DNA from 2 places in the Acetobacterium sp. K1/6 genome. Region 2 is predicted to be linked to the other one. Evidence: a T-box and tRNA genes for the amino acid it is inferred to sense, from the RefSeq annotation. Region 2 holds a T-box; the other holds one or more tRNA genes.
What was found. The T-box of region 2 lies ahead of ileS (isoleucine--tRNA ligase). A T-box ahead of a tRNA ligase gene usually reads a tRNA of that ligase, here a tRNA-Ile.
Positions count from the first base shown of each region.

Region 1 (4,434 bases), on a different contig from region 2:
AACCCTTTAAAGAAGATGGCAGCCTGCCAGAAAATATCAAAACCATCGCTCTGCTGCCGATGGGGGATAAAATTCGTCATGAAGCCAAGAAAACGTTGGAGTTTTTTAGAAACCAGGGCGTTGATATCAAGGTAATCTCTGGCGATAACCCGATCACCGTATCTCAGGTGGCACATCGGGCGGGACTGCTGGATTGGGATAATTTTGTCGATGCGTCGACGCTCACAGAAGATGAAGATGTTCACAAGGCTGCCCAGATCTATTCGGTTTTTGGCCGGGTAAGCCCAGGACAAAAACGACTTTTGATTGAAGCCCTTAAAAATCAGGGCCATACCGTAGCGATGACCGGGGATGGGGTCAATGATGTTTTGGCCTTACGAGAAGCGGATTGCAGCATTGCTATGGCCGAAGGGAGTGATGCGGTGCGCCAAGTATCCCAACTGGTCTTGTTGGATTCCAACTTTGCTAGCTTTACCCGGGTTTTGATGGAAGGGCGTCGGGTCATTAACAACATTACCCGTGCGGCATCGCTGTTTTTAGTGAAGACGATGTTTTCCCTGATGCTGGCCGTTATTGTGATCATTGCCAATGAGGCCTATCCCTTTGTGCCGATTCAACTGACCTTAATCAGTGCGTTGACTATTGGTGCGCCTTCTGTTTTTCTGGCTTTGGAGCCGAATAAAAACCGGATCACCGGAAATTTTTTAGAAAAGGTTTTAAAAAAATCGTTGCCGGGTGCTTTGACGGTGGTGTTTAATGTTGTCTTAATTATGATTGTTGGTTCCTATCTGGCATTGGATCACCAGCAGATTTCGACGCTGGCAGTGATTTCCACTGGTTTAATTGGACTGGTTATTCTTTTTCGGGTCAGTCAACCTCTGGATAATAAGCGGTGGGCGTTATTTTTTACGATGACCGTTTCATTCCTATGCTGTGTCTTGTTTTTGGAAGACTTCTTTTTCCTGGTGCCGATTCAGGATTTCCTGCCAGCGATGTTGATTGTTTTGGGAATTACGATCCTTGATATCTATCCCTTATTGCGGATTTTTAGCTGGATCGTTGATCAGATTGAAAGGCTTCTCAATCGCCACCAAAAAGAAAAAAGGATGGCTAAAGCGACCGTATTAGAAAAATAGTAAAGCTAAAGCTTTTTTCGCAAAAGGATCAGAAATCTGATTCTTTTGTGAAAAAAAGACTTGCATTCATGTATTTGATCGTGCTATAATAAGCAAGTCGTCAAAGATAAGCTTTATCTGAAAGAACAAAGATAAAATAAAGATTGACAACAGATTGATAAACATCTATAATAGTCAAGTATTGTATCGAGGTGTAGCGCAGTTTGGTAGCGCACATGGTTTGGGACCATGGGGCCGGAGGTTCGAATCCTCTCACCTCGACCATTTTTTTTAAAATTACTTGGGGGCCTTTAGCTCAGTTGGTTAGAGCAACCGGCTCATAACCGGTAGGTCCGGGGTTCGAGCCCCTGAAGGCCCACCATATTTTTTTGCCCAGATAGCTCAGTCGGTAGAGCAGGGGACTGAAAATCCCCGTGTCGGTGGTTCGATTCCGCCTCTGGGCACCACCACTTAAAGAATAACAGCGAAAGCTGTTTTTTTTTGGTTAGAAATAGGTAAACATAAATAAACCTTAATCGCTATTGAGAAAAACGAAGAAATATTATAAAGTATAGAAATGACATCAGTAATATAAAAATACTTTTGTATCCTGAAATAACCTCAGAAACAGTCGGATGTGAAACGTTTTTTAAATGGAGAGCGGCTATTATACGAGTATCGATCGTAGACTTAAGTATTGTTATTAAAATTCAGGAGGATAAAATGATCTTACAAAAAGAACGAGAAGATGTGGTGCGTTATTGTCAAAAGCTGATTGAAGCAGGGTTAACGAAGGGAACCGGTGGCAATATCAGCATTTATAATCGGGAACAAAGGCTGATGGCAATCAGTCCTAGTGGCATTGATTACTTTGAAACAGAGCCGGAGGATGTTGTGGTTATCGATATCGATGGAAAGCATGTGGACGGAAAAAGAAAACCATCAAGCGAGCATGAGCTGCACCGCATTTTCTATGTGAAACGTGATGACATCGATGCAGTTGTTCATACGCACTCCGTTTATTCAACAGTACTGGCCACGCTTGAAGAGGGCTTGCCTGCCTCAAGCTACCTGATTGCGTTAGCGGGGTTGGATGTACGCTGTGCCGACTATGCGACCTTTGGTACTATGGAATTGGCGCAACTTACCTTTAAGGCCATGGTCGATCGTTATGCAGTATTGATGGCTAATCATGGTCTACTGGCTGGTGGCAAAGATATTCTAAATGCCTTTAATATTGCCGAAGAGATTGAACACTGTGCGGAAGTTTATGTCAAGGCCCGATCAATCGGAACGCCGGTGATTCTCAGTGAAGAAGAAATGACAAAAATGATTAGCATCTTCAATAAATCTTACGGACAAAAAATGACAAAAGCTGACTTAGACAAATAAAAAAAAGCTGCGAGTAACTCTTACTCGCAGCTTTTTTTACTGTCCCTGGCGACTAGCGCCGGGAAATCAAAAGGAAGTCGGCGGTAAACTTGCAATCTGACAAACAACAATCGCTAACACAAATGAGTAGAAAGAGGGGAATGTTTGAGAAAAATCTAACCCGTGAGAAAGTTAATTTTCATTATCCGTTCACATAAAAAGCACATTGTAGATATATAATTGTTACAAATGGTGAAGAGGTGCGAAAAAATGAAAATAGTAATGAAAAGATCAAAGAAATCCATAAAGCGCAAACGGAGGCGGACGATGATTGGCCTGGTGCTGATGTCCCTCATGGCAATGGGCGTTGTTTGCGTGGGTGTCATGGCAAATTCATACTCGATCACCACCAGCACAGAAAGCATCTTTGAAGCGAAAAACAAGAGTAGTGATGCTAAAAAAGTAGGCGGCGATATAATAATTCGCGATAGCGATGAAACACTCGATGACGTTATGCTTGAGTCGATTCGCGACTATTTTAAAACTTATTTTAAGGCCCTGGCCAATCTGGAATCAGAAGATATCACCGCGATGTTTGTGGATTCGTTTAGCGAAAACGCCTGGATCAATCAAGCGTCTATGGATTATCTGATTCAATTAAGACAAAGCCAGAGTAATGATCTTAAGATGACGGATTATCAATGTGGGCTGACCGTCACCAGTATCAGTGAAGGATATGGTGAGATTGAAGTGGTTTTAGTAGAAGATCACCATATCAATTTCGCTTTTATTTCCAATGTTGATTCCTATAGTTCCGGGATTGCCCATACCTTTTATCTGAGCGAAACTAAAGATGGTTACGCGATCTCAGAGCATTACAAAGAAGAAGACAGTTTTTTGATGTTGGAAGAAGCCATCGCAGACAGCGATGAAAATCCTCAGGATGTGGCAGATCAACTTCTCGGTGAAGCCTTAGCTGTTATTGAAGAATTATCCCGGGAAAAAGACGACTTTAATATGGAAAACGGCGATAGTTGGACCAACTCCACCGATCACAGCTATGATGCTGAGGCAGCAGTGGATTATGCCATGACCTGGGTTGATCCCATTGAAGTCTTGCGTAACGAGGACTATGGCGTTTATGACAATTATGGTGGCAATTGCAATAACTACATCTCCCAAGCGCTTTTTGCCGGCGGCATCCCCATGGATAGTGACGGCTACAATAATACCCAATGGAAGTGGTATGGTGAAGAAGTGGATGATGAGGATGGCTCAGACTGGGGGCGAAGTCCGGCCTGGACGGGGGTAGCGGAGTTTTACACCTATGCCAGTGAAAATGAAGGGTATGGACTGGCAGCACTGGTGGATGAGAATGTTTTTTCCGGTTCGATGGGTGACGTCTTACAATATGGACATAACGGTGACTGGCTTCATTCGGTTATTATTAGCGATGTAATAAACGATGATGACGGCAACATGGCAGACTATCTCATTAATTCAAACACCACGGATCGCATAAACTATCCGGCCAGTGCCTATGGCTATTCGGAATTACGACTGATTAAAGTTTTGGGTTGGAATGACGGCGATTAGTTGAAACAGATTTTAGTATCTGTATTTTTCTTCCTAATTTATGAATTAAATACGATATGTAGATGCGAGTTGGATTAAAAACGCAAATGACTTGTAAATTATAAAACCATATGGTATCATATTTGTAAATAAATTGTAACATGGAGGAGCGGTATGGATAAAACTCAGAATATCTTTGAAAAAGTTCGCGAAAGATTAAAAAAATACCGATTCAATTGGTCAACCCAAGAAGTTGAACAGGATGAATTCATAGAGATTGAGCATGTCAATCATTGCCAAACATTAAACAGTGACACAAAAAGACGATTTAAACTGCGGGGTTCTGCAGTTGTTGTTTGTACTTTTTTAGTAT
Region 1 covers NZ_JAXQGA010000006.1:45,974-50,407, forward strand. Annotated here, with positions in the region: gene U2P91_RS06855 (cation-translocating P-type ATPase) at 1-1,136, shown strand, start outside; tRNA gene U2P91_RS06860 (tRNA-Pro) at 1,324-1,400, shown strand; tRNA gene U2P91_RS06865 (tRNA-Ile) at 1,421-1,497, shown strand; tRNA gene U2P91_RS06870 (tRNA-Phe) at 1,507-1,582, shown strand; gene U2P91_RS06875 (L-fuculose-phosphate aldolase) at 1,839-2,507, shown strand; gene U2P91_RS06880 (amidase domain-containing protein) at 2,757-4,082, shown strand; gene U2P91_RS06885 (M23 family metallopeptidase) at 4,236-4,434, shown strand, end outside.
Region 1: it encodes a tRNA-Ile, which carries the amino acid that the T-box ahead of ileS (isoleucine--tRNA ligase) is inferred to sense. The anticodon was not compared.

Region 2 (4,434 bases):
GGTGACCCAGGGAAAGGTATTCCCGCCCAATTCTTTAATTATGGGCAGCCCGGCGAAAGTTGTCAGAGCCCTGAAACCCGAAGAAATTCAGAGCATCCGGGACAACGCCGAAGAATACCTCGATACGATGAAGGGCTATATGTAAACTGCCTGCAAACACGGTGCAACTAAAAAAGACCCAAGGGTCTGAGGTTATAAAAAAAATAACCCAGTACCGACAATTGTTACATCATGTTGTGCGCATCGGAGCGGACACGGCAGAGCCTGTCCGATTCCGCGGCGAACAACAGATTAACAATTGGTCGGTACGGTAGTTTATCACTAACCTCAAAGACCCCAGGGTCTTTGAGGTTGCTAAAACTTGACGGGGTTAAGGCGAAAGCGTTCCAGTGGTTTGTAGAGAATGGTGACTAGCACAATTCCCACCAGGCCTTGCAGTACACTAAAGGGCAGGTTCACCAAAGGGCCGGCAACGTTGCCGTACATGATTACTTCAGAAACGAAATAAACAGCAGTCATGGCAATGACGGCGGGAAAAGCGAAGAACAGCAAATTCTTTTCGGGAAAACGTTTCATCAGGTAACCGAAAATAAAGGCCATTGAGCCTTTGGCAATAAAGGTGGGCAGCACATAGGCCCCGTAGCCCCCGAAATAGTCAGCACTGGCCGATCCGATTCCAGCGGCAATCAGGCCGCCCCAGGGACCTAAAATAAAAGCGGATAAAAGAACTGCACCATCACCGGGATGAATATAGCCCGTGGGAAGAGGGATCTTCACAAGGGATGTCATCACAAAAGTGAGTGCCATCATTAATGCCGTGTAGGTGATTTTTTTGGTTTGGTCATTCATCTTTAAGTACCTCAATTCTAAAAAAATACTAAGCCAACGATAAACAGTCGACTTAGTATAAAATTATCTCATAGTTGTTTTAAAAAACAAGGGCTTGAATTCGTCGATTTTTTGAAAAATCTGAACCCATCAGACCTGTTCAATAAAGATATTAACGGCACTGTTCCCCGGGAGATCCGTTTTGTCCGGGTTGTTGGGTGAAATTGAAATGCTGATCGTATAACCGCTGACGGTTCCCTTGAGGTTGGTTGTTGCTGAAACCACTTCCTCAGAATAATCCGGGGCACTCGTTAGCAAGTTCTGATAGAAAACAAGGATTTCGTCGGTGGAATAGTCAGAAACATAAGACGTTTTCCAGCCCGGCTGTCCGGATACACCGGTAATCTGATGAGACTGAGAAAGACTGGTTACACCATAGAGAGGTACCATTTGGCTGGGATAATTGCCAGCGAGAAGACCGGCTTCATCAACATAAATTTCTTCATTATTTTCCTCAATAACGGTTTGCATTTCTTCAGGTACGACGATGGCGGTTGTTGCTGTTGTGTCTGGTTCGTTGTTCTTTATAGGTTCCGGCTGCTTAGTTGTTGTCGTGGTATTGGTTTCTTTAGTCGCTGTTTCTTCATCGTTTATCAGCTTTGGCATCAGCAGGGCGGCACCAGTGATAAGAACGCCAATGAGTAAAAGCGAAAGAAGGACATAACGTATTTTCATAAATAACTCCTTTTTAAATGCAATTGGCAGGCAATCGAGAAACGATAACGAAAGCTAACGGGCTTTCTTAATTACCTGATTACCGATTGAGTGCTTATTAGCATTATAACCGAGATTCTTAAATTTTAGAATAAAGATTTCAAAAAACTTGATTTTATTAAGGATATTGGATAGAATATAAAAGAAATCTTTTACGCTTTTATCGATATAAATAGAAATGAAGAATATAAATGTGAAGATAAGGACGCTGTGGGGAATGCTTTAACAGAGAGATAATCATTTTGGTGAAAGATTATTAAAAGACACCTCAGAGAGATCACCTTTGAACAGAATTTTTGAAGACTGGTTAACCGTTGGTTAAATCAGAGTAGGAAATTCCGGGGAACCGTTAAATTCATAGAGTGGGCAGTTTTCTGCCAACTTGGGTGGTACCGCGATTTTTCGTCCCTTGGATTTTTCAGGGGGCGTTTTTTGTATTTGTTGATTAGCACCGTTTAGCACATTTACGCGCGAGCTTTTATTTTATCAAAGCAACGAGATAAGCGCATAGTTTGGGTATTTAATTCAAAACATGCGCTTACAACACCGTCAACTTAAATCATTTAATTCAAGGAAAGAGACTTTATGGAGGTAGAAATTTGGCACAGTTCAAAACATTAATAGAAGGAAAAATCGGCGAAAGAGAAGACGTGATCTCTAAGCAATGGGAAGCCATGAATCTTTTGCAGAAAACCATTGATAATCGGGAAGGACAAGAAAATTTTGTCTTTTATGAAGGGCCCCCAACTGCAAATGGTCGGCCCGGGATTCATCACGTGCTGGCCCGAACCCTAAAAGATACGGTCTGTAAATACAAGGTCATGGATGGTTATCGGGTCATTCGTAAAGGCGGTTGGGACACTCATGGCCTACCGGTGGAAATCGAAGTGGAAAAACAGTTGGGTCTTTCCAGCAAACTGGAAATTGAAGCTTACGGCATCGATAAGTTCAACGAAAAATGTAAGGAATCGGTCTTTAATTATGAAAGCCAATGGAAAGAAATGAGCCGCAAAATGGGTTATTTCATCGATATGGAAGATCCTTACATTACGTTGGATAATAATTATATTGAAACCGTCTGGTGGATTCTGGATAAGTTCAATAAAGAAGGCTTTCTTTATGAAGGTCACAAGATCATGCCTTATTGTCCCCGTTGCGGTACCGGTCTGGCATCGCACGAGGTTGCCCAGGGTTATCAGGAAATAAAAAGTAATACCGTTGTGGCCGCATTTAAACGAAGCGATGCCAACGAATACTTTTTGGTGTGGACCACCACCCCCTGGACATTGGCGGCCAATGTCGCCCTGGCCGTTCATCCCGATGCCGACTACATTAAAGCCCGCAGCAATGATGAAGTTTATATCTGCGCCAAGGTTTTAGCACCCAAGTTATTGGGTGAAGACTACGAGATTCTGGAAGAAATGAAGGGCTCGGCGCTGGAATACGTTGAGTATGAACAGCTGATGCCGTTCGTGGTTCCCGATAAAAAAGCCTTTTTTGTCACCTGTGCCGATTATGTCACCACCGAAGACGGTACCGGGATTGTTCATATCGCTCCCGCCTTTGGGGAAGATGACTACAAGGTTGGTCGTCAGTACAACCTGCCGGTGTTGCAGCCAGTGGCCGAGGACGGAAAATACACCGACACCCCCTGGAAGGGACAATTTGTCATCGATGCCGATCTGGATATTATTAAATGGCTGAAGGCTGAAGGAAAACTGTTTAAAAAAGAAAAAGTCACCCATAACTATCCCCATTGCTGGCGCTGTAAAACCCCTTTGCTCTATTATGCCAAACCAAGCTGGTATCTGGAAATGACCAAGATTAAGGACCGTTTGATTGAAAACAATAATGGCGTCGAATGGTACCCGGATTTTGTTGGCGAAAAACGCTTCGGTAACTGGCTGGAAAACCTTAACGACTGGGCGATTTCCCGCAGCCGCTACTGGGGTACACCGCTGCCAGTCTGGCGCTGTGAGGAATGCGGTAAGCTGGAAACCGTCGGTTCCCGCAAAGAATTAGTCGAGCGGGCTGTTGAAAACATCGATGAAAGCATTGAGCTGCACCGCCCTTACGTCGACGATGTCCATTTCACCTGTCCCGATTGTGGCAAAACAATGACCCGGGTCAAAGATGTCATTGACTGCTGGTTTGATTCCGGCTCGATGCCCTTTGCCCAGTATCACTACCCCTTTGAAAATAAAGAGTTGTGGGAAGAACAATTCCCGGCTGATTTCATTTGTGAAGGGATTGACCAGACCCGCGGCTGGTTTTATTCATTACTGGCAATTTCCTCCTTTGTAACCGGAAAAGCACCCTATAAAAAAGTATTGGTCAATGACCTGATTCTTGATGCTGAAGGACAGAAAATGTCGAAAACAAAGGGCAATAGTGTTGATCCCTTAGAAATGTTTGCTGAATACGGGGCTGATGCGCTGCGTTGGTATCTGCTTTATGTATCACCAGCCTGGACTCCGACCCGTTTTGATGTTAAGGGAATCAAAGAGGTGCAAAGCAAGTTCTTTAACACCCTGAAAAATACCTATCATTTCTTTGCCCTTTATGCCAACACCGATAACATTGACCCAAGAGCGTTTTTTGTGCCCTATGCCAAGCGTCCGGAAATCGATGCCTGGATTCTGTCTAAATATAACCGACTGGTTAAAGAAGTTAGGGAAGAAATGGAAGTCTTTGATTTAACCAAAGCAGTCAAAAAAATCCAGAACTTTGTCAATGAAGATTTATCTAACTGGTACATCCGCCGCAATCGCCGCCGCTTCTGGGGAACCGAACTGACGGAAGATAAAAAAGCGGTTTACAACACCACCTGGG
Region 2 covers NZ_JAXQGA010000013.1:27,766-32,199, forward strand. Annotated here, with positions in the region: gene U2P91_RS12135 (gamma carbonic anhydrase family protein) at 1-145, shown strand, start outside; gene U2P91_RS12140 (ECF transporter S component) at 355-849, opposite strand; gene U2P91_RS12145 (hypothetical protein) at 979-1,563, opposite strand; T-box leader at 1,790-2,015, shown strand; gene ileS (isoleucine--tRNA ligase) at 2,202-4,434, shown strand, end outside.